3 regions of the Aerococcus viridans genome follow, and region 3 is predicted to be linked to each of the others. Evidence: riboswitches for the same ligand, from Rfam matches in the RefSeq annotation. Region 3 holds a riboswitch; each other region holds the start of a gene.
The links. A riboswitch is a leader RNA that binds a small molecule or an ion and turns the genes downstream of it on or off. The one in region 3 is predicted to bind thiamine pyrophosphate.

Region 1: it holds a riboswitch for thiamine pyrophosphate, as region 3 does, so the genes downstream of both, thiM (hydroxyethylthiazole kinase) here and AWM76_RS04935 (YkoF family thiamine/hydroxymethylpyrimidine-binding protein) in region 3, are expected to answer to the same signal.
Region 2: it holds a riboswitch for thiamine pyrophosphate, as region 3 does, so the genes downstream of both, thiT (energy-coupled thiamine transporter ThiT) here and AWM76_RS04935 (YkoF family thiamine/hydroxymethylpyrimidine-binding protein) in region 3, are expected to answer to the same signal.

What each region holds. Positions count from the first base shown of each region.
Region 1 is NZ_CP014164.1:477,610-485,589, reverse strand. It holds gene thiD (bifunctional hydroxymethylpyrimidine kinase/phosphomethylpyrimidine kinase) at 1-140, opposite strand, end outside; gene thiE (thiamine phosphate synthase) at 141-767, opposite strand; gene thiM (hydroxyethylthiazole kinase) at 767-1,606, opposite strand; TPP riboswitch at 1,791-1,881, opposite strand; gene AWM76_RS02315 (GNAT family N-acetyltransferase) at 2,115-2,612, shown strand; gene AWM76_RS02310 (YkvA family protein) at 2,687-2,974, shown strand; partial or broken gene AWM76_RS10340 (transposase) at 3,168-3,290, opposite strand; gene AWM76_RS02305 (hypothetical protein) at 3,272-3,661, shown strand; gene AWM76_RS02300 (TetR/AcrR family transcriptional regulator) at 3,778-4,362, opposite strand; gene AWM76_RS02295 (ABC transporter ATP-binding protein) at 4,542-5,243, shown strand; gene AWM76_RS02290 (FtsX-like permease family protein) at 5,257-7,980, shown strand, end outside.
Region 2 is NZ_CP014164.1:1,647,256-1,655,235, reverse strand. It holds gene AWM76_RS07830 (hydroxymethylglutaryl-CoA synthase) at 1-529, shown strand, start outside; gene AWM76_RS07825 (hydroxymethylglutaryl-CoA reductase, degradative) at 584-1,897, opposite strand; gene AWM76_RS11015 (iron-sulfur cluster biosynthesis family protein) at 2,078-2,287, opposite strand; gene AWM76_RS07815 (transposase) at 2,514-3,404, opposite strand; gene AWM76_RS11010 (helix-turn-helix domain-containing protein) at 3,320-3,655, opposite strand; gene tnpA (IS200/IS605 family transposase) at 3,756-4,178, shown strand; TPP riboswitch at 4,293-4,389, shown strand; gene thiT (energy-coupled thiamine transporter ThiT) at 4,537-5,100, shown strand; gene AWM76_RS07800 (50S ribosomal protein L25) at 5,272-5,907, opposite strand; gene thrC (threonine synthase) at 6,182-7,666, shown strand; gene coaBC (bifunctional phosphopantothenoylcysteine decarboxylase/phosphopantothenate--cysteine ligase CoaBC) at 7,691-7,980, shown strand, end outside.
Region 3 is NZ_CP014164.1:1,023,023-1,031,002, reverse strand. It holds gene AWM76_RS04965 (CsbD family protein) at 1-142, opposite strand, end outside; RNA gene ssrA (transfer-messenger RNA) at 315-679, shown strand; gene AWM76_RS04955 (IS6-like element IS1216 family transposase) at 970-1,650, shown strand; gene AWM76_RS04950 (energy-coupling factor transporter transmembrane component T family protein) at 1,866-2,588, opposite strand; gene AWM76_RS04945 (ABC transporter ATP-binding protein) at 2,581-4,077, opposite strand; gene AWM76_RS04940 (ECF transporter S component) at 4,061-4,648, opposite strand; gene AWM76_RS04935 (YkoF family thiamine/hydroxymethylpyrimidine-binding protein) at 4,645-5,277, opposite strand; TPP riboswitch at 5,320-5,423, opposite strand; gene AWM76_RS11220 (DUF6448 family protein) at 5,632-5,856, opposite strand; gene AWM76_RS11215 (CPBP family intramembrane glutamic endopeptidase) at 6,051-6,584, opposite strand; one part of gene AWM76_RS10380 (IS3 family transposase) at 6,942-7,227, shown strand; one part of gene AWM76_RS10380 (IS3 family transposase) at 7,227-7,980, shown strand, end outside.

The DNA.
Region 1 (7,980 bases), 550 kb from region 3:
TTTTGGGCAGTCAAGGCGACCACAATCGACATACCAAAGGCTTTGCGAGCTTGGAAAGTTTTCAAGTCGGCTTGAATGCCTGCACCCCCACCTGAGTCAGACCCAGCGATTGTCACTACTTGTGGTGTTGAATTTACCATTTAGTCCACCTCCAACATATCTGCTACTTCAGCTTTTAAGTCCCTTACGCGTTGTGTCACCGAATCTGCCAACATAATTTCAGAAACCACCGAAATGCCCGCAATCCCACTTCCGGATAATGTTTTGATATTGTCCAGGTGGATGCCGCCAATTGCGACAACAGGGATGGCTACTTGGCTGGTGATCGTCTGTAAAGTTTCTACTGTCACTAGGCTAGAATCCTTAGTGGTTGTTGGGAAGATGGCCCCGACACCCAAATAGTCCGCCCCTTGTTGGTAGGCTTCTTCTGCCCGCGCTAAGGTTTTGGTTGAGACCCCTAAAATTTTGTCTGGCCCGATGAGTTTCCGAACCACGTCAACCGGCAATTCGTCGTCGCCAATATGGACACCCGCTGCGTCCACCGCTAGCGCTAAGTCCACTCGGTCGTTGATGATCAAAGGCACATCATATCGGTCAGTGATGGCTTTCAATTTTTGGGCTAAGGCGTAAGCATCGCGGCTGGTTGCCGTTTTGTCCCGGAATTGAACCAAAGTAACCCCCGCCTTGACCGCGTCTTCAACCACTTGTAAAAAGGCGTCTTCTTGGTAATCAAAACCCGCTGTGACTAGGTATAAACTGTAATCCATTATAGTTGGCCTCCCTTGATACCTGTTAACCATTCATCGTCTTGTAACAATAGGGATAGGTTATTCAATGTTGCTTGTCTAAAATCGGCTAGGCCTCTTGTTGTTGCGTCTGCTTTTTCACCACATAAATTGAAGTAAGATACTGCTAAAATCACCGCGTCTAGGACGGGTTGACCTGCTCCTAATAAGGCTGTGGTCAAGGCACCGACAATGTCTCCTGTCCCAGTAAAGCGACCAAGATTGTCTACGCCATTTTTCAAGTAGTAAATGCCTGATGCGTCAGCGACCACGTCTACTGGTCCCGTTGCTAGTAGCGTTGTGCCGGCATGGTCTGACACCCATTCTTGCATGGCTTGGCCTAGTTCTACTAAGGCTGCCTCGCTTTGATCATCGGCCCCTGCATCAACGCCTCGTCCTGTTGATCCTAAACCACAGAAGGTCCGCATTTCAGATAAGTTTCCCTTGATGACATCGGGTGTGGATGCACTGATTTCTTGGGCTAAGTCGTTACGCAAGGGACTGGCTGAAACCCCTACTAAATCCAGCACGAAAGGCGTGTCTGTTTCGTCAGCTGTTCTAGCAGCCAATAAAATGTTGCGGATTTTTTCAGGCGATAAACTCCCAATATTGATCAAGGCCCCGTCGTTTTGGTTGAAGAAAACTTCCATCTCATCCGCCTGGTCTGCCATGACTGGTGCCGCCCCCACATATAGTAAGGCGTTGGCCACTGATTCCACCGTCACAGTATTGGTCAAGCACTGGATTAGCGGACTTTTAGCTAATGGGAAGGGGTTATCGTAAGTTGGTAAAGCTTTTAATGTATATAAATCGATTGTCATCTTTTAAATCCTTTCAATATCGCATCTTTTAAATCATTATGGTGAAATATCATCGGTGTTCAATTATCTAGTTATCTTTTGGAAAACAAAAAAGCCCCCTTTCCTGTCAGTATTCGACAAAAGGGGGAAATAGTCGTCCAAATGAATGATAGCAAGGCAAAAAGCCAAATGAATCATATTTTTGACAATATTTACTACATTTTCCTTCGCCAGTATTAACTGTATCAGGTTCCATGGGTATATTCTCAGCTGTCACAGCACCCCAAATGTCTCTATGAATTAACTCTATTCAAACAATCTTTTAAAGGAATGTCAACCCTTTCAATTTGAGGTACTTTTGAACAATAGTTAAAAAAGTTAAGCCTTCGGTCTTATGCTTTACCTACCATAACCATAGATGGCATATCGTCTTTCTAAAGAATGCTATTTTTTACGGACTATTGTAAGCATATGATTGGTATGGGTATAATAAGGGAATGCGATACAAATTCATAGGAGGCCTAAAAGTATGGAAACTTTTAAAAATTACACACAAGTCGACACGGAAGTTCTTAGAGAAATATGGAACGATATTTTGGTGGACGGTGTCGCCTTCCCTGGTTTAGACCTCTATTCAAGCGCCGCCTTTGAGAAGAAACTGGCTGCTTATGACCAAGTTAACGTCTTGTTGGTAGATGATCAGATTGCTGGCTACTACCTAATTAAAGCAAATAATGAAGGTCGGGCAAGTCACGTAGCCAACGGGACTTACGCAGTGAATAAAGCCTTCCGGGGTCAAGGTTTAATCAATGACTTGGTAGCAAAATCCATTGAAACGGCTAAAGCACGCGGTTTTAGAGGAATTCAGTTTAATGCGGTTGTGGCCGAAAACAAGGCTGCTATCCATACTTACGAGAAATTTGGCTTTGAAATTGTGGGTACGATTCCAGGCGGTTTCCAAGTGAAAGACGGTCGTTATGTAGACATGCAAATTATGTTCCTAGATTTAACGAAGTTAAGTGCCTAAATTAGGTCTTAGGACGGATACATCTACCCCTTTTTCCCATTAATATATAGACAGGAGAAAGGATGATGTGCGCAATGAAACAAACATCAAAAATGACCTTGAGCAAGTTCGCCAAAGCCTTATTTAATAAGGAAACACCTACCTACATCAAGGCGATTACTGGATTAGCACTCGCTTATACCGTCTTCCCAGCTGATGTCTTACCAGATATCTTCGGTCCTTTGGGATTTGTGGATGATGCAGCTGTAATTGGTGTCTTGACGACGATTGCCATGTCCTTATTAGATAACTACAACGAAAAACAGGCTACGCAAACAGCCAATACACACACCGACTTTGATCCAAACAAAGTGATCAACTAGATTAAAATACCTACCCCTAAAAGCCGTGAAACCCACTACCCCGGGAATCACGGCTTATTTTTATTGGTTATGGCAAAATAAAAACCACCAACAAGCTAGTATGCACTAAGTCGTTGGTGGTTGTGTTAGATCTATAACATTTTTATTTAAAGTCGCCCCTTGAGAAAACCGTGTAATTCATTACATGGATGAATCAAGTTCTAGGGCGACCGTCATTGTATTCCGTTAATCGATTTTCTATATACTTTTTGACCGTTTCTTTAGACATACTGCCTACTGTTGCCATGAAATAACTAGGTGTCCATAAATGGCCACCCCTTTAACGCTGTTGGTCTAAGTTGTGGTGCCTATTACATCGGCAATAATATCGGTTCAGCTGATGATTTCCCTTATTACCTTGATAGAAAAATGTCTGATCAATTGAAAGCTCAGTTACCCGTTGAACAATATATCACCTCAAATTTTCCGCCCGCTTTTGTCATGACTTCAAGCCATGATTTCTTGAAAGAAAGTGGTATCCAGTTTGGCCAATTTTTAATTTCTAAAGGGAATGAAGTCTACTTTAAAATCTATCGAAACCCTGATGGTTCTGAACTAAATCATGTATTTCACATCGATCAAAAATCATCTATTGCTAGAAAATGTAACCTTGATCAACTTAATTTCTTTAGTCAACATATCCATTAATTACGACTATAGAGTCAGTGAGAACATTTATTATGGTTCACTGACTTTATTTTTGATACTTTTTTCTTCCAAACAATTTAACCAATAAATGGCCGCCCATTTTTCCAAATATCTATCTATAACAACAATTCATATGGCGACAATAGTTTTGCTTTGGTAATCATATGCGCAATTTCTTCCGGTGACTCTTTTCCATCTTTTTTGATCCACAAAGTCATAATCCCCACAATTGATGATAGTAAGATTTCAATCGCATAGTCTTCAGGAACGTCTAGTTTCTCAAACTTAACTCGATTAGACTGCTTCACCTTTATATCAATCAGTTGTCCAATAATAGACTTTAAGGTTTGCATGAAATTGGGATCCCCACCTGGGCTGGCAATCGCTTTTACAAAGTCAAACTCACCTTTAACATAAACTAAGGCTTCTAAAATTTCATCATAAGGAATCAATTCTAAAGATTCTTCGTCTTCTTTTTGACCCGAATCCTTTAAAATAATCGCCTCTAGGTCAAACATCACTTCTTCTTCTAACTTATTCATTAAGTCATACTTGTCTACATAATGCAGATAAAAGGTTCCACGATTGATGGCACATCTTCTGGCAATATCACTCACTGTCATCGCTTCAAATCCCTTTTCATGTACTAAATCAATAAAGGCTGCTTTTATTCTTTCTTTTGTTTCCATCTTCCGGCTCATTGATTATCCTACTTTCTTTGAATAAATTAATTGACAATTTTCGTTATAAAATCAACACTTTTTTGTATTTTGTTTATTGAATCTCTTGCACAATCATTATATACTCTTCAAGTAAATAAATCAACACGTTGTCCATTTACTTGGACAATCATTTTATATTTATAAGGAAGGAAATGAAAATGAGTTACATAGAGGTTATTAATAGTTCTAAACATTATAAAATGGGTGAGAATGTCATCACTGCGAATAATGATGTGAATTTTTCAATTGAAAAAGGTGAATTAGCCATTATTTTAGGGTCATCCGGTGCCGGAAAGTCTACAATGTTAAATATTCTTGGTGGAATGGACACAAATGATGAAGGTCAGGTCATCATTGATGGCAATGACATCTCTTCTTACAACAAAAAGCAATTAACTAAATACCGCCGAGAGGATGTCGGTTTCGTATTTCAATTTTATAATTTAGTGCCTAACTTGACTTCTAAGGAGAATGTAGAGTTGGCTTCTGAAATAGTTAAAGATGCGAGTGATCCTATCGAGGTATTAGAGGGTGTAGGTTTAGGTGAGCGTATCAATAACTTCCCTGCACAATTATCCGGTGGTGAGCAACAACGCGTTTCGATCGCTAGAGCGGTTGCTAAAAAACCAAAAATCTTACTATGTGATGAGCCAACAGGTGCTTTAGACTTTGAAACAGGTAAACAAGTCTTACAAATTTTACAAGATATGAGTCGCAAGAACGGTGCCACTGTAGTTATTGTGACACATAATGCAGCCATTGCACCTATTGCTGATAGAGTTATTCACATGCGTAACGCTACAGTGGAATCCATTGAAGTAAACGATGCACCTGAAAATATCTCAGATATCGAATGGTAGGTGACAAATAAACATGAAAAAGAAAATGTTATGGAAGGATATTCGAAAATCAATCATTAAATCAAAGGGTAGATTTTTCTCTATCATGGGGTTAATGTTGATAGGTTCTTTTGCCTTAATTGGTTTAAAAGTCACTGGACCAAATATGCGAGCAACTGGTAAACATTATTTTGACGAGTTAAACGTTTCAGATATTACTGTAATTGGTTCAATGGGGATTGATGATGATGATGTTGAGATCTTAGATAAAACCTCGGGCTTGGCAGATATTGAATATGGCTATTTAAAAGATGTCACTATTGACGATAGCCATACGGCTATTCGCGTATTCTCAATGGGAGAAGATATCTCTGATTATGAATTAGTGGAAGGTCAATTACCTAAAGCAAGTAATGAAATAGCGATAGATGCAAGCTTTGATGATCAATATCAAATAGGTGATAAAATTTACCTGTCAGAACAGGCAGATGCCTCTGGTGATACCGTTCTAAAAGAAGACACCTATGAAATTGTTGGTTTTATTTATTCTGGTGAAATTTTATCCAATCTAAACCGAGGTGCTTCTACAGCCGGAACTGGCGCCTTAAAGGGTTACGCGATTGTACCTGAATCTGCGTTTGATTCAGATGTCTACATGCTAGCTCGACTACGATTCGATGATTTAATTGATGTCGATCCTTACTCAGACACTTACACTGAAAGACTTCAAGTCCACAAAGATGATTTAGATACTGCCTTAGCAAACCAACCAGAAAATCGTCTTGAAACAATTAAAAATGATTATCAATCGGAAATTGATGATGGCCAAAAACAAATTGATGATGCCAAGAAGAAATTGGCAGATGGACAAGCACAACTAGATGATGCCAAACAACAATTAATTGATGGGCAAGCTGAAATTGAAGATGCACAAAATCAATTAGACACTAAAGTAGCTGACGCCACTGCACAAATTAATGATGGTGCTAATCAAATTGCGAATGCCCATGCTACAATTGATGATAGTCAAGCACAATTAGATGCTGCTAAAGCGCAATTAGCTAATGGGCAAGCTACATTGGACGAAAAGTGGCACCAACTACAAGATGGTAAAGCTAAATTAAGCCAAGTAAAGAAACAGTTAAATGATAGCCAAAGTCAGTTAACTGCCGCAAGAAGCCAATTAGATCAAGGGCAAACGGCGATTGCTAATGGCTATAGTCAATTAGCTGAAAAGAAAGCCCAAATAAATAGTGCCGAGGCAGAAATCGCCAAAGGCAAAGAAACGCTCAATAACAAACAAGCTGAGTATGATAACAAATATAGTGAATATACGAAAAACTTAAATGCTTTAGAGGAAAAACAAGCTGACTATGAAGCAAAAGCCAGTCAAGTAGCAAACGCACAAAATCAACTTGATCAAAACAATCAAGAATTGGCAAATGGAAAAGCAAATTATGAAAAGGGTATCCAAGCTTTAACAAAACAAATCACTAGTCTACAAAATAAACTAGATGCAGGCGATTTAAATGAAGCTGATACTGCTGAGCTACAAGCACAAATTGCTGACCTACAAGAAAAATTAGATGCTAGCCAAAGTGAATATGAATCCTTTATGAATTCAACCTATACTCCTGGAATGGCAAAAATAGAGGCTAGTCAAGCTGAGTTAGATCAACAGAAATCAGCATTAGAAAGTGCTAAAAGTCAACTAAATGCTGGCCAAGTACAATTAAACAGTGCTAAAGCACAATTAGATACTGCTAACAAACAATTAAGTGATGGTAACGCAGCATTATCTAGCAATCAAGCCAAAATTGATGATGGTAAAGCTCAAATTGAAGCAGCAACTGCTAGCTTAAGCGAGAATGAAGCCCTCTTACAAGAAAAAGAAGCGGCATACCAAGATGGCTTATCCAAATACAATGCCGGTATCCAATCTTATAATGACGGTTTAAATACTTACTATGAGGGTCTAGCACAATGGACTGCTGGTGTAGAGACATTAGATAAAAAATCAGCGGAATACCAAGCGAATGTAGATAAGTTAGCCGCAGCAAAAGCGGAATTAGCTGATAAAGAAGCGGAATTAGCCCAAGCAGAATACCAATTAGCAACTGAATCTGCGGATGCTGAAGCCCAAATTGCAGATGCCAAAGAAAGTCTTGCTGAGGGTCAGGCAGAATACGAAGATAAAGCCGCTGAATTCGCTAAAACTAAAGCGGATGCTGAAGATGAGATAGCAGACAAAGAAGATGAACTAGCCGAAGCACAAGAAATGGTGGATAATTTATCCTTACCAACTTATTCCGTAAATAGTCGTCGGGAGATTCCAGGTAGCGAGGGGTATAAAATCTACAGTACCATTTCAAATATTGTAGATTCCCTAGCAAATATCTTCCCAATCTTCTTATACTTCATTGCTGCACTCGTTACCTTTACTACCATGACACGCTTTGTAGACGAAGAACGGACTAAATCAGGTACCTTGAAAGCCCTAGGTTATGATGACCAAGACGTTATTAAGAAATTTACTTTCTACGGTTTAACCGCCAGCTTATCTGGTACTATTTTAGGGATTATCTTAGGACACACCCTACTCCCTTATATTGTTTACAATGCTTATAGTGCAAGCTATACCTTGCCACCCATTGAATTACACTTCCATTGGGCAATTTCCTTGGTTGCCATTCTTTTAGCCTTATTAGCGGCTGTTTTACCAGCCTACTTAGTAGCGAAGAGAGAATTACAAGAACAA
Region 2 (7,980 bases), 620 kb from region 3:
AGAGACAGTGTGGACTGAATATAAAAAACGGACCAATAAAACTTTAGCTGACTTTAAAGCTTTAGCCTTCCATTTACCCTATTCAAAAATGGGCTTAAAAGGATTACGCCAATTATTGCCGGAAGTGGATGAAGCCAAACAAGCAGCCTTAACAGAACAATTTGAAGCCAGCCGCGTCTACAATAAACGCGTTGGTAACATCTATACAGGTTCTTTATATTTAAGCTTGATATCCTTGTTAGACCAAAGTCAAAATCTTGAAGCTGGGGACACTATTGGGTTGTATTCTTATGGTTCAGGTGCAGTTGGTGAATTCTTCTCTATTACTTTAGTGGAAGGCTTCAAGGACATGTTAGCTGACGAAAGTCATCAAGCCATGTTAGATAACCGCGTCCAACTATCGGTTGCCGACTACGAATTGATTTTCCAAGAAGAATTACCAACAGATGGTAGTCAATTAGTCTTATCTGAAGATGAAGAGCAATTCCAATTAGCTGGGGTAGAAGGCCACAAACGATTGTATAAATAAAGAAAATCGTTACCTACAAGAAGTAAACTGAACTTCAAGCGGGTAACGATTTTTTTAGGCATTTCGTAATTTCTTTAATAATTCTTTAGCGGTCGCCAAGTTTTTGTGATCAGCTTTTTCTAATGCTGATAGTAATTGGTTAATTTCCTGGTCACCTTGTGCACCTGCTTGGATGGCTAGGGACTTGGCTTGTAGTGCCATATGTCCAGCTTGAATACCTTCAGAAACAAGGGCTCGGACGGCTGCAAAGTTTTGGGCTAACCCAAGTGATACAGCAATTTCCATCAGTGTTTTAGCGTCTGCTTGACCTAGTATGGACTTGGTCACTTGAACAGTTGGATGGATACCAATAGACCCGCCAACAGCACCTAAAGCTAAAGGTAGGGTAAGGGCACCAGTTAGCACTTCACGGTCAACGTCGTATGACCAAGTGGCCAATCCTCGGTATTGTCCGTCTCTGGCCGCATAGGCATGCACACCAGCTTCAACTGCTCGCCAGTCATTACCTGTAGCTAATACAAAAGCATCTACACCGTTCATAATCCCCTTGTTGTGAGTAGTTGCCCGGTATACATCCACTTGAGCCAACTGACTCGCTAATGCTATTTTTCTAGCAACTTCACTTCCTAAAACCTCCCCCTTATCCAATAGCTGGGCTGGAATCTCACAAGTCGCCGTTGCCGTAGCTTCTATTGCATAATTCGATAGAATAGCCATCAAACCATCAAGATTCGCAATAAAATCCACCTGTCCAAGAATATGCGCCTTTAAAGCCTCCAACATGGTATTCATCATATTGGCCCCCATCGCCTCTTGAGTGTCTATCGTTAGATACACAATAAAAAAAGGGGCACTACTAGCGGTTGCTGGGTAGTATTGACTACGGATGGACCGCGCGCCACCACCGCGTCCAACGATAGAAGGGTAGGCAGTATTGGCCACAGCTAGTAAGTCATCTGCAACTTCATTCACCCAGTTTTCAAAACGTAGGGCTTGGGTATCATTTTCAACCCCCGTAAAGGCAATTTGTCCAGTCATCAAACGCTGGTTAACTTGTGTCTTAAATCCACCAGCTTGCTGAATCGTTTTCCCACCATTTGATGCAGCCGCAATCACAGAAGGTTCTTCAGTAACCATAGGAATGTGGATTTCTTGATCGTTTATTAGAAAGTTTAGAGCCAAACCATAGGGAAGTCCGTAGGTTGAGAGGGCATTTTCAATCATATTATCAGCAATTTCAGTGGGTAAACCTTGGCCGTTTTTTAAAAATTCTCCTTGGTCGCTAGTGATATGCTCTTGGTCCACTAAGACATCGATACGGTCTTGACGAGACTTTTTATAGTAGGATTTGAATGGATTTTCAGACATGATAACTCCTTTTTCAATAAAGAAACGGACCAGTATACCTAGCCCGCTTGGTTAAAAATAATATATATTATGACGCTTTTTGTAGGTAGATATTATCGTTCATTACCTGACCATCAACAATTAAAACGAAAACTTGTCTAAAGTCATCGAAATCAATGCGGTTGTCATGGCCTAAAAATTTTAAGCATTCTTTCTTACGGGAACTTGGCCAATATGGGTTTCTAGTACCTCGTCATAGGCGGAAAAATCCGTCTCATTGGTCCGCAAAACTAGGTCAACTTCCTGTTCATTAGAAAGACGTAAATATTGTGTATCACTTAAACAAATATGTTCAAATTGTGATAATGATTGCAATTTATTGATCGCTTTATTTGAAAAAAATAGCTTCAAATTTCTTCCCCCCATAGGCCTCAAAATAAAAGAATGCAAAAATATGTTCTTAAAAATATATCATATTGATGATATTAATACAATAGTGTGGTTGTGCTGAACCAACGCTCAATTCTATTATACCTTAAGTCAGAACGATTATGAACTACAACGCCATTAAAATGGCGTGTTTCTAGGAACACTCATGACTTGTTCCACTTATTTCAAAGCAAAACAGCGGTCTAAGCTATTTAACTAAGGCCTGTTCCAGGCCAATATTTAATATATTTTTAGCTGCGTTGATATCTCTATCGTGATGCATATTACACTTCATACAAGTCCAATGACGTATATTTAACGCTTTTTTACCGCTATCATACCCGCAATTAGAACATTTTTGGGTTGTCTTGTACGGATTAATAGCCACAAATGTCTTATCGTACATTTCGCACTTTGCCTCTAGGATTGTTCTAAACATCCGCCAGGATTGGCCAGCGATTGAACGGGCTAATTGATGATTTTTCATCATATTAGTCGTCTTTAAATCCTCTAGAACGATAACGTCATAACTTTTAACCATATCGGTTGTGATTTTATGAATGTAATCCTTGCGGATGTTTTTGATACGTTGATGAATACGGGCCACTTGGCGTTTGGCTTGCTGGTAGTTTTTCGCATCCACTAAATCCACACCGTTCTTTTTGGCTTGTAAACGTCTACGGGCCATTCGCTTTTCCCAATAATGTAATTGCTTCTTATAAGACAAATGTAGTCGCTGACTTTGATATTTTTGACCATCAGACGTAATAGCTAAATCACTTACACCTAAATCGACACCGACTACATTTCCTGTTTTGGGCATTGCTTGATTATCGCTTGTGACCAAAATGGAGATATAGTAGTCGCCACTAGGTGTATATTTAACGGTGACAGATTTTATGCGTTCATTCTCAATATGAAGCACACTTGACTTACATTTTATCCAACCTAATTTGGGTAATTTGATATACCGCTGATTATCATTAAAACGAATGTTGTTGCCACGTATGGTACTTAAATACGACTGTCTGGTGTTCTTCTTTGATTTGAATTTTGGGTATTTTGAATAATCTTTAAAAAACGAACAAAAGTTTCGGATAAGCGTTTAACACTACATTGAACAGCTACGCTATCAACTTCACGCAACCAGGGATATTCCTTCTTCATTTGTGGAATAAGAGAGGATAACGCATTATAAGATAGCATTTGAAGGTCAGGATTGTTTTCGTACCGCGCATTCAACATGGCCAACATTTCGTTCCAGATGAATCGGGTATGACCAAAGGTCATATGAATTAACTGACGCTGTTTTTCGTTAGGATAGATTTTACACTCAATTCCTTGATACATGTTTTCACCCCCTTGCGTTTATAGATATATTATACCATACGTATGACACTTGTTTATAGCGATAAAAATTACTATAATTTAGTTGAATAGGTGTTTACATATGATTGTGAAAACAAGGACAAATTTCTATGATTTTAATTTCCATTTGGTTTGGGTAACAAAGTATCGTAAGGAAATATTTACAACCATTGAAAAACAAAACGCCATGCAAGATATGTTGACGCATATTTGTGATGAACACGATATTGTCATCCAATCTCTCCAAGTTATGCCTGACCATATCCATATGTTGATTTCGTTCAACCCTAAACATGCCGCAAGTAGTATCGTCAAAACACTTAAAGGGAAATCTGCACGTCTATGGTTTAAAGCTTATCCAGAAACAAAAGCAATGTTATGGGGTGGCCATTTATGGACACCTAGTTATTTCATGGCAACCGTAGGTAGTATGTCTAAAGAAACTGTTAAAGAATATATAGAAAATCAATTAACGGAATACAATGACGGTCGCCCTAGAACTTGATTCATCCATGTAATGAATTACACGGATTTCTCAAGGGGCGACTTTAAATAAAATGTTTGGGTTACCACTTGCTAAAGGTGCAAGAAAAGCATATACTAAAAGAAATAATATACTTGTATGCACTAGGGGAGCTTTTGCTGAGATGTTTAAAAACAGACCCTCATAACTTGATCCGGTTTATACTGGCGTAAGGAAGTGTTCAATAGCCATTTGTTGGTGAATGATTTAATGCGTTAAATCGTTGAATACATTGAGAGGTCGTGTTTGTCACAATTGTGATAGATGCGATTTTTTTATTAACTTTGTTGATATTTCAAAATAGCTTGCATTGTGCCTACAAAAGAATGGAGAAGAAGAAATGAGATCAGTTAAGTTAAATGAAAATATCGAGGCCGCTATTGCAGCAGTAATTGCTTTTATAGTATCGATGATACCGATTGACATTGGCCCAAGTTTTGGAGTACAAATATCACTAGCCATTATTTATATTGTAGCGTTTAGAAGAGGGATTCGTGCTGGTTTACTGTCAGGATTCTTGTTAGGACTGATTAAATTTATTTCTGGATTTGCCAGTATTTTAACACCAGTACAAGGTATTATAGAATATATATTTGCCTTTGCCTTAGCTGGATTAGCGGGTATTTTTGCCCTACAAATCCAAGAAGCAGCAAAGAACAATCATGAAAAAAATCTTTTCCTATATGTTGGATTGGCTACTTTCATCGCCATATTTGCAGAATACTTTGTTCATTTTCTAGCCGGTGTAGCCTTTTGGGGGCAATACGCACCAGAAGGAATGAGCCCATGGGTGTACTCAGCTATCATGAACGGCATGTCGGGACTTGCGACATGGGGCGCATGCTATGCCATCTCTTATCTACTAATCAAAACTAATAAGAAAATTATCCTAGTTGAAAAATAAATACCCGCGAGCAAAACAGGGCAGTGACGTAGCAATCATGCCCTGTTTTTTGATGCATGTAGTTATTTGTTAAAATAAAAGCCAAAGGTTTTCTAATTTTTAAAGAAAACAAAAAACCAGAGTGAAATAAATCACTCCGGTTCTTATGTAATGAAAGGAATTGAAAAAATATTAGTTTTCAGTATCTTCTACAATTTTGCCTTCTTTTTCATCGATTAATTCTGGTTCTGCAACCTCTGCATCTGGGTCAACTGCTTCTGGCTCTTCAACTGGCGCAGAAATAGCTACAACAACCTCTTCAGCATCTGTTACTAATTCAATATCGCTAGCAAGTTTTAAGTCACCAGCAGTTACTGAGTCACCAATAGCTAAGCCTGTAACGTCTACTTCAACTGAATCTGGCGCAGTTGCTGGGTCAGCAACAACGTTAATTTCAAGTGTTGTAGTAGAAGCTACACCTTCTTTATCTGCTAAAGCATCTTCGTTAACAATAACGATAGATAATGGCATTTCAAGTTTTTGACCTTTTTTAATCGCTTGTAAAGAAATGTTGTAGATAGTTGGTTTCAACGCTGATTGTGAAATTTCACGTACGTAAACTGTATGTGTTTTACCGTCTAACTCTAAATCAAATACTGAGTTAAGACCTAATTCACGACGAATTTGTTCTACATCAGAAACTGACAATGAGATGTTAATTGGATCTAAGTCACTAGCGTACACAACGCCCGGAACTAAGTCTTCTTTACGTAATTGTTTAGCTGCTGAAGTACCAGCACCATCACGTTTTTGAGCTGTAAATTTCATTCGAATACCTCCTGAGTATATACGTTTGTATTTACGTTTCCTACAATTTAAAAATTTAGGAACACAATTAATGTTAACACATATGAGTAATAAAATCTATTTTAAGCTATAAACATGCAATAATTCATATGGATTTTCTAATAGAGAATTATGAGAAAAAGTAGCCTACACTGCTATAAATGTGCCTTCTATGGTAAAATAAAACAAATATAAAGAGTGACTGACATAGATAAAATGATCAACAAGGTAATAGGAGTCGCTTAGGAGGATTAAGATGCAATTTAAAAGTACACGTAACCAGGATAATATCGTGACAGCTTCACAAGCCATTGTTCAAGGACTAGCAACTGATGGCGGGCTTTACGTCCCAACAGAATGGCCTAGTATTGACCTTGATTGGTCTGAATTAAAAGAGATGACCTACCAAGAATTGGCTTATTTTGTTATGTCTATCTTTTTTGATGACTTTTCAGAAGCAGATTTAAAAGCTTGTATTGATGGTGCTTACGATGAAAAATTCGATACGGATGTAATTGCGCCATTAGCAAAAGTTGGGGATGACTACTATTTAGAATTATTCCACGGTCCAACGATTGCCTTTAAAGACCTAGCGCTACAAATCTTACCGCATTTAATGAAAAAATCAGCAGAAATGAATGCCAACGACAAAGAGATTGCTATTTTGACAGCTACTTCAGGCGACACTGGTAAGGCAGCAATGGCTGGATTTGCAGATGTACCAGGTACAAAGATCATTGTTTTCTATCCGCAAGGTGGCGTTTCTACTATTCAAGAAAAACAAATGGTAACCCAAAAAGGGGACAATACCTTTGTGGTGGCGATTGAAGGGAACTTTGATGATGCGCAAACAGAAGTGAAACGCTTATTTAACGATGAAGCTTTACGCGCTGATTTAGCGGCAGAAAACATCCAATTCTCATCAGCTAACTCAATGAATATCGGGCGCTTAATTCCGCAAGTGGTGTACTACTTCTACGCATATGCCCAATTAGTGAAACATGAAGAAATTGAAGCGGGCAGTCCGGTCAACTTTGTGGTCCCAACAGGAAACTTCGGGGACATCTTAGCTGGTTACTATGCACAAAAATTAGGTCTACCAGTTGGTAAATTGGTTTGTGCTTCTAACGATAATACTGTCTTATACGACTTCTTCAACACAGGTGTTTACGACAAAAACCGTGAGTTCAAGTTAACTATTTCACCGTCTATGGATATTTTGGTTTCAAGCAACTTCGAACGGATGTTATTCCACGCCCTAGGAGATGACGTGGCTCAGTTGTCAGCCTTGATGAATGACTTAGATGAAAAAGGGCGGTACGAATTCCCAGCTGACGTGAGCGAGAAATTTGCATCCTTCCTTGGCGAATTTGCCGACGAGGACCAAACTAAAGCTGAAATTGACCGCGTATACCAAGAATACGACTATTTAATGGATCCGCATACTGGTGTTGCATCAGCGAGTCTACAAAAATTGAAAGCCAAAGATGTCCTAAGTGGACCGAGCGTTGTTGTGTCAACAGCTAGCCCATACAAGTTCCCGCAAGCTGTTTTGACAGCTATTGGACAAGATGTTGAACATGCGACTGACGATGAATTGGTAGCCAACATTCAATCTGCAGGAAACCGCGATTATCCAAATGCCATCAAAGAAATCCAAACTGCTGAAGTACGCCACAACCGTGTGTCGACTGTAGCGGATATGAAGGCAACAGTTGTGGGTATTTTAACTAGAGAATAAGTCAATTGGAAAGTGTAGGAGACCATGCTTAAAGGATTAAATTTAACAGTCGTTGTCACGGGTGGCATCGCAGCGTATAAAATCCCAGATTTTGTCCGTACCCTCATTAAAGCAGGGGCTAATGTGCGCGTTGCCTTGACACCGTCCGCAAAGCAATTTGTCACACCGTATACCTTTGAAGTCCTAACCAAATATCCACCATTAGTTGAAGGTGTCCACAACCCGGATACCGTGGCCCATATCGCTTTAGCCGATTGGACTGACTACGCCATCGTTATGCCAGCAACCGCCAATACAATTGGGAAATTTGCCAA
Region 3 (7,980 bases):
CATTGACTTTTTCTTCTACTTCACCGCGAGCTTGTTGCGCTTTACCTTTACCTTCTTGCTCTGTATCGCCAGTAACTTTACCGACTGCTTCATTCACTGACCCTTTAATTTTATCGAAAGTACCATTGTTTTCGTTTGACATGATATCATCCTCTTTCTCTAAAATATATAAACATTATAACATATAAGTGTTTACACTCAAATCAAAGCACTTATTAATAATAAAATATTCAAAAAACCACTAATCAGGTTGAACTAGCACGTATTTTTTGACATTCTTGTATAAATCGTGATATTATTAGGGGAACATTCACGGGGGTGTTATTGGATTCGACAGGCATGGCCCGATGTATGACTACTGCTCGGAGGTTACGTCTTCGCAACAACGTTACCAGTTTAAATATAACTGACAAACAAGAAACAAACACTTTAGCTTTCGCTGCCTAATAACAGCTAGCTAAGATTCGCCCGGCGTCACCTATGCGCTGGTTCCGAGTCCTATTATAGTAGGTTACGTTCTAAGCTTCCGTCTGGAGCAAGGAAAAGAGATTAATCAGACTAGCAATCTAATTGGTTTGTTTATTCACCATTAGTGCGCAAATTCGAGAATAAACTATAGTGGTAAAAGTTATATAATCGGAGTGTCTGGACAGGGGTTCAAATCCCCTCACCTCCATAATTTTATTCGAGCGGTAATATACTGCTGAGGTATAAAAAAAGCGCTTAGGAAAATGGTTCTTTTACAAATAGTGTTGGTAAATAATTTCAAATATCGCGAATACGTTATTTAGTATTTATTAATAGGCTCTTCGTCAAATAGGACTGATGAGTAATATCTGCCAGGTAATCATTAGATTGCCTGGTTTTTTATATACTCTTTTCCATTATTCATTTTGGTTCTGTTGCAAGGTTTTAAATCTACTATCAAATAAGGTAGCATAATAGAAAAAGATAGCAGGAGGAATGACGATGAATCATTTTAAAGGAAAGCAATTTCAGCAGGATGTGATTATTGTAGCCGTGGGCTACTATCTTCGTTATAACCTTAGCTATCGTGAAGTTCAAGAAATCTTATATGATCGTGGCATTAACGTTTCTCATACGACGATTTATCGTTGGGTGCAAGAATATGGCAAACTACTCTATCAAATTTGGAAAAAGAAAAATAAAAAATCCTTTTATTCATGGAAAATGGATGAAACGTACATCAAAATTAAAGGAAAATGGCATTATTTGTATCGAGCCATCGATGCAGATGGTTTAACCTTGGATATTTGGTTACGTAAAAAACGGGACACACAAGCAGCCTATGCTTTTCTTAAGCGGTTAGTGAAGCAGTTTGATGAACCGAAGGTTGTAGTCACAGATAAAGCCCCCTCTATTACAAGTGCCTTTAAGAAACTAAAAGAATACGGCTTTTATCAAGGGACAGAACATCGTACCATTAAATACCTGAATAATTTGATTGAACAAGACCATCGTCCAGTAAAGAGACGCAATAAATTCTATCGAAGTTTACGCACTGCCTCTACCACGATTAAAGGCATGGAGGCCATTCGAGGATTATATAAGAAAACCCGAAAAGAAGGCACTCTCTTCGGGTTTTCGGTCTGTACTGAAATCAAGGTATTATTGGGAATCCCAGCTTAAATCATAGATACCGTAAGGGATTTTATTCTTTATTTAAAACTTTGCAACAGAACCAATTGTAAATTCGTCGATAAAAAAATAGTAGTGTAAATCCACCGTCGTGTATATTACACTACTAATCTTAGTATGTTTGACATAGAACCATTTTTATTCCCTAACGTCAAATATTGTACAACCGAAATACGTTTCTAATGTAAAAATATTTTTTAATTAAATTAGAGGAGTCTGAGATATACCAATCCGATTAACGTCATGAGGGGAAGCGTAATGAGAAAAACAACATCATACCACTTCACTTTAGTTTGAATGTAATGGGTCCGTTCTTCAGAAAAACCTTTTGCATGCATTGCCATTGCCAATGCATCAGCCCAACGTATAGACCGAATGAGGAGTCCGATCATGGGTCTATAATCAAATTTCCCCAATTTAATTTGTCTAACTTGATAAGTTAGTTTTGCTTGTGAATAATTTTTCCTCATTGAAGGGATTAGATAAACAGATGCCAAAACACCATAAGATAGACTATTCGATAACTTTCCTTGCTGAACCATACTAGCAATTAACTCATTTGGATAGATAGTCAATGCTGTTAATAAACCGAGTACTGCGAAAGAAAAGATACGTGTCCCTAATTGTAGCCCATTTAAAAATGTAGCATCTTCCATAACAAAACGTGTTGATTGCGCAGATAGACTAATGTCAGTACCGCCAGTATGACTAAACTGCCATCCAGTAATGAAGAAAGCACATGATAAGATAAGAGCTGGAAGAATGATTTTTAATGCTTTCCTCAATTTAACTCTTTTACTAGTAAATAGAAGTAAGAGAACAATCACAATTATAAAAGTATTGAGGCGCCAGTCTGGTGAGAACATTAAGAGTAAACTGGTGACTAAAACAGTTACTAGTTTTATAAATGGGTTAATGCGATCAATCATAGGACACCTCAATTAACTCTTGGTTTTCTAGTAAATAACCACGATCAGCATAGTGCTTTACTAATTCCTGATCGTGACTGGTGAAGATGATGGATGTTCCATTTTGCCTGAGTTCATTTAAATTATTCATAATTTCGAGTGCATTTTGTTTATCTTGACCGTAGGTTGGTTCATCAACTAGTAGCAGTCTCTGTCCTTTAATTAACATACAAAGTACTGCTAATCGACGTTGTTGACCCTGACTTAAAAGCCATGGTGAAGTAGAAGCTTGATCTTCTAAGTTATGTCGCTTCAAGAGATTAGTGATTAATTTTGTAGTTTCTTCTTCATTCTTTTCAGGATAAACAGCTTGCACTCCAATCTTCAATTCTTCAAAACATGAAGTTGTTAAAAATTGAAGAGAAGGATCTTGAAAAACAACTCCAATTTGAGAAAGCCAATCTTTCCTATTCTTAGAATCAAACTTTAAATCTTTCATATGCATAGTCCCGTCAAAAGGATATTCCCCCAGAATCGTCTGAAAAATAGTTGATTTACCGGATCCACTTTTTCCTTGTAATGCAATTAATTCTCCTGGGTAAATCTTCATGTTGCAGTTTTTTAATAAAATGCGGTAAGGATGCCACATTTTTTTCAGCCACTTTGTTTTATATTCTCCTAGTTTAATCGTAATATTTTCGATTTGAAAAATAGGCTCCAAGTTATTTGATACTTCTGCTCGTTGCAGAGGTCTTTCTAGTTCTAATAATAACCCTTCTTGTTCAAGTAGGGATTGATCGTTAGTAGAAAGTGGATCAAGTGAGATATTTGTGTCTAGAAGTTGCCCCACTCGACTTAATACCATCATTCGGTCAACGAATTGCCACCTATCAAGACGGTGATCGATGACTAGAATGATTTTATTTTGTTTTTTTAGTTCTAAAATTGTTTCTTGAAGTTCGTTTGCTTTTTGATCATCCAAGTTAGAAAATGGTTCATCTAATATATAGACGAGTGGATCAATGATTTCCAAACATGAAAAGTTTGCTCGCTGTAATTCTCCGCCAGACATGGCATCAAAAGAACGTTCAAGCAATTCGGTAACTCCTGTTTTCTTTGCGTGTTCTTTAACCATTTCATCCATTAATGAAGGATCAAAACCTTTGTTCTCTAAGCAAAAAATTAATTCTTGATAGAGATTTTCCATAGCAAATGCTAGTCGGGCATTCTGAAATGATGCAGATATATACTCCATAGATTCCTGATTGTCCATAGATAAGATGTCTTGTCCCGAAACAGAAATTGTGCCGGAATTTAATGTCCCGCCATTTTCAGGATAGTATCCTGTTAGAACACCTGCTAGTGTGCTTTTTCCTGATCCACTTGCACCCGCTAGGAGCACAATTTCTCCAGGATTGATTGAAAAACTCATATTTGAAAATTGTACGCTATTTTCTAGATAGAATTCTAATTGTTCAACAACAAGTCCGTGATTATTTATCTTTTTCATGACTGACACCATAAGATTTCAATAGTCCAGTGTTGTCTAAAGCAATACAAAGTTTATGTGCAATAAATCCAGTAAAAATAAGTGAACTTATTAAACGAATAACAAAGATAGCTATAACAATAGAAATTTCAAGTGAAGCATAATCGTTTCTGAATGCAGTCCAGATAAAACTGAAAATTGTAGCCAAAACGGCACCTACCATTGAATTTCTCATGTTATAGCGACGATACTTCGTAAACATATAAGGCAATTCAACACCTAAACCTTGGATAAAGGCACTTACTATAACAATTGGACCAAAAACATTTCCTAAAACAACTTCTATGACAGCGGCAAATATTTCAGTAATAATACCAACGCTTGGCCGTCTAAGAACATAAAGAGCAACAACAGGTGCCATAAACCAAATACCATAAAAAGGTTCATATCCTAAAATACCAATACCTACTGGAGTAAGGGCAGTTGTTAAAGCAGCTCCTAAATATAATGCAATTAAATAAACAATTCCAAATGCGACAGAGATTAATCCGATAAAAATAAAGTCTCTTAATTTCAGTGGTTCTTTATTCATAATGATTCACCTTCCGGTAAGTTACAGAGTAAAGAAGCTTCTATGATATAATGACTAACATCTTTGCCAGCCCTTTCTGCAACATATTCTAAATAATCAAAGACATCATGTACATCACCTTGTAAGTAAGTCGTGTAATGTCCACTTCCAGCAAAAACACCTCGGTCAATCCCATTGTTAACAACCTCTTCAATAAGTGACATATAGTTATCAGAGCCCATTGGATACAGCGAAAACTTACCAACAACGGGGAATGATATTTCGCGGCTGTTGCGGTTATTTATACGCTTATCATCATAATCAAGCGTGTAGTCTGCATCGTGATCTCCTGGGCAACCTTTCGAGATAGTCATATGAATACTCATATGTACATCATCATGATATGCTTGAGAAAATACTGCTCGAACGCTGTCAAATACAGCCGATTCTCTACCACGATAAACCGTTGAAGTGGGATCAGTTTCACTCCACACCATTGAAGTATCTACATTTTCAAGTGAAGATAGGATAATATCCACAAAGTCATCAGACATTGGTGCTAAGTTGAATCTAATTCCGGCAATTCCTTCTTTTGAACCAGGAACGCCTACTGCACAACTACCATACGAGACATATTCTTTTTTTGACAAAATAAAAACTCCTTTTCCAGTTAATAATCCAGAAAAAGAGTATAGTAAAAATTACAATCTTCCTACGCAACAATAAAGTTGATCAGGTTCACGAATCTGCTTCTAGCACTCTCAGCCTCCTTTAAAAGGCTCTCCGGATTAAATAACTATTTAATTTTGTTAATTCAGTATACTAGAAAAGAAAATCGATAGCAAACTAAACATTTTTTATTATTTTAGAATTGAAAAACGAGGGGAGTGTCAATAATTCTGTGTAAATGGACTTCCTGACTGCAGAACATTCTTTAGCCAATAGCCATGGCATGCAACATTTCTTCCAGCTTGCCTTCGGCCAGTTGGAACCCTCGGTGGCTGCTAGATAAAAATTTCTGAATGGATACGGACCAGATTCTCGAAGAGATACTGATCGGCTAATTTCTGAGCCTCAGGGCTATCATCTCTCACTTCCATCACCTGAGCAAAGATACCCTCAATGTCTTCTTCCCGTTCAGGCAATACCCATTTCGCGATGTAGCTAGAGTTTTCCTCCGCGAGCGCTTTTGCGCATCGCCAATCACTGGTCCGTCCATCGTTTCGCAGTGGGCGCTGGCCGTCAGGGGATTTAGGAACAGTGCCCCTGTGGCTGCCAAGACGGCTCCTGTTGTCATCATTATGTTCTTTCTCATATTCAATTCCTCTTTCTTTTTTTAATCATCAATTGATGGTTCTATCATAAGAAAAGAAGGAGGAAAAAAATTGAAGAATATCAAGTTATTGCTTTTATAGTAGTTTTTCTAATCCGAAAGGCTATACTTTCGGCTATTCGCCGAGATGGTGGCCGGTTTGTAGATAAGGAGCAGGAGGGCGGCGATTACGATGCTCGCAGTAGCAGTGGACCAGCCCGCGAAACCTCCCAAAGTATTAGACAAGGCATGGTAAAGAACCAAGAGAAAGACGCTCCCCTTTATGGAATTGTAGAGCCAAACATAAATAACTGAGTCCATCATCGCGTCGACAAACCAAGGCAGCAGCGGATACGTGGACATGACATTGTCCAAATTAAACAGGAGCGGAGCATGCCAGACTGCCCAGAGGACACCGATGATCATGCTCGCGACAAAGGCGCTATAGCGCTTCTGCAGGTGCAGGAGCGCGAACCCCCGCCTGGCTACTTCCTCCACCGGGATAGCCGCAACGACGTAGGTGGCAAAGGAAAGCAGCCAGCTCCTCCTATTGGTCGAGAGCTCAATGCTTGGGCTAGGCCCCCGTCTTGACGGATAGAGGGAAATGCCAGCAAAAGCACAAGAAAGAGGCTGGCAACATACCACTTGAGTGGAAGCTGCCACTTCAAGAGCGGCTGGAAGATCTGACTATAGGCCTCGTCTGTTCCATGCAATGTCAGCAAAAAAACATTCACTCGCTACCCCCTAACCCTTCCCCTTGTTTTACTTTCTATCTCCCCTTACTCAAGACCAACCTATTCAAAAATTATCCAGCACCCTACCACCCATTTTTAAAATCTAACCCATTCAAAGACGCAAGGGCTGACTACCTAACCTTCCTTTTTCTGCTCAAACATCTTGCCGCCCTTTTCAAATCTCTCCTTTAATTTGGATAGGTTACACTGAGTTGGACAGAAAAGATAAGGTGTGTATACTAAAAGAAACACACTGGAGGAATCTATCATGTCAACGCGCAGAAAGAGACGCAGTTACTCAGATGAATTTAAACATCAAATCGTAGACCTACACAAAGCAGGAAAACCAAGAAATGAAATCATTTCAGAATATGAACTAACCCCTTCCACTTTCGACCGCTGGGTCCGCGAGAATACTGACTCGGGTTCTTTCAAAGCTCAGGACAATCTGACCCCTGAACAAAAAGAACTGAGAGCTTTAAAGAAGCGAAATGCTCAATTGGAAATGGAAAATGATATTTTAAAGCAAGCGGCGCTGATATTCGGGCGAAGGTCGAAGTAATCAAAGCAAACAAACATAAGTATTCTATATCAGCGATGTGCCGTGCCCTCAAAATTAACAGAGGATCTTATTATTATGAAGCCAAAAAGAAAGAAAGTGAATCAGAACTCGAACAAGCAATCATTGAAGAATTCGCAAGAAGTAATAATGCGTTCGGCACGCGGAAATTGAAACCTGTACTTGAAAAGAGAGGTTTTACTGTCTCTCGCCGTCGTATCGGTCGTATAATGAAAAAATTCCATCTCGTCTCAAAATATAACCGGCCGTCTTACAAACCCCAGAGAACCGGTGTTAATCAAGCTAGAATCGAAAACATCCTGAACCGTGAGTTCTCACAAGAAGAGCCGATGAAAGTGATCGTCACGGATTTGACTTACGTCAAAGTAGCTACTAAGTGGTTTTATGTATGTTTTATCCTTGATTTATTTAATCGTGAAATCATTGGTTATTCCGCTGGACCGCATAAGACCGCTGACTTAGTCATGCAGGCCCTGGCGACAGTTAAGGGCGATCTACATATGGTGAACACTTTTCATACCGATCGAGGAAAAGAATTTGATAACCATACGATCGATGAATTATTGGATACCTTTGACATTGAACGCTCGTTAAGTAGAAAAGGAAATCCGTATGACAATGCCGTAGCGGAATCGACATATAAATCGTTTAAGTTTGAATTTGTCTACGACAATCGATTCGATACACTCTATGAACTGCAGGTCCAACTTATGGACTACGTCCATTG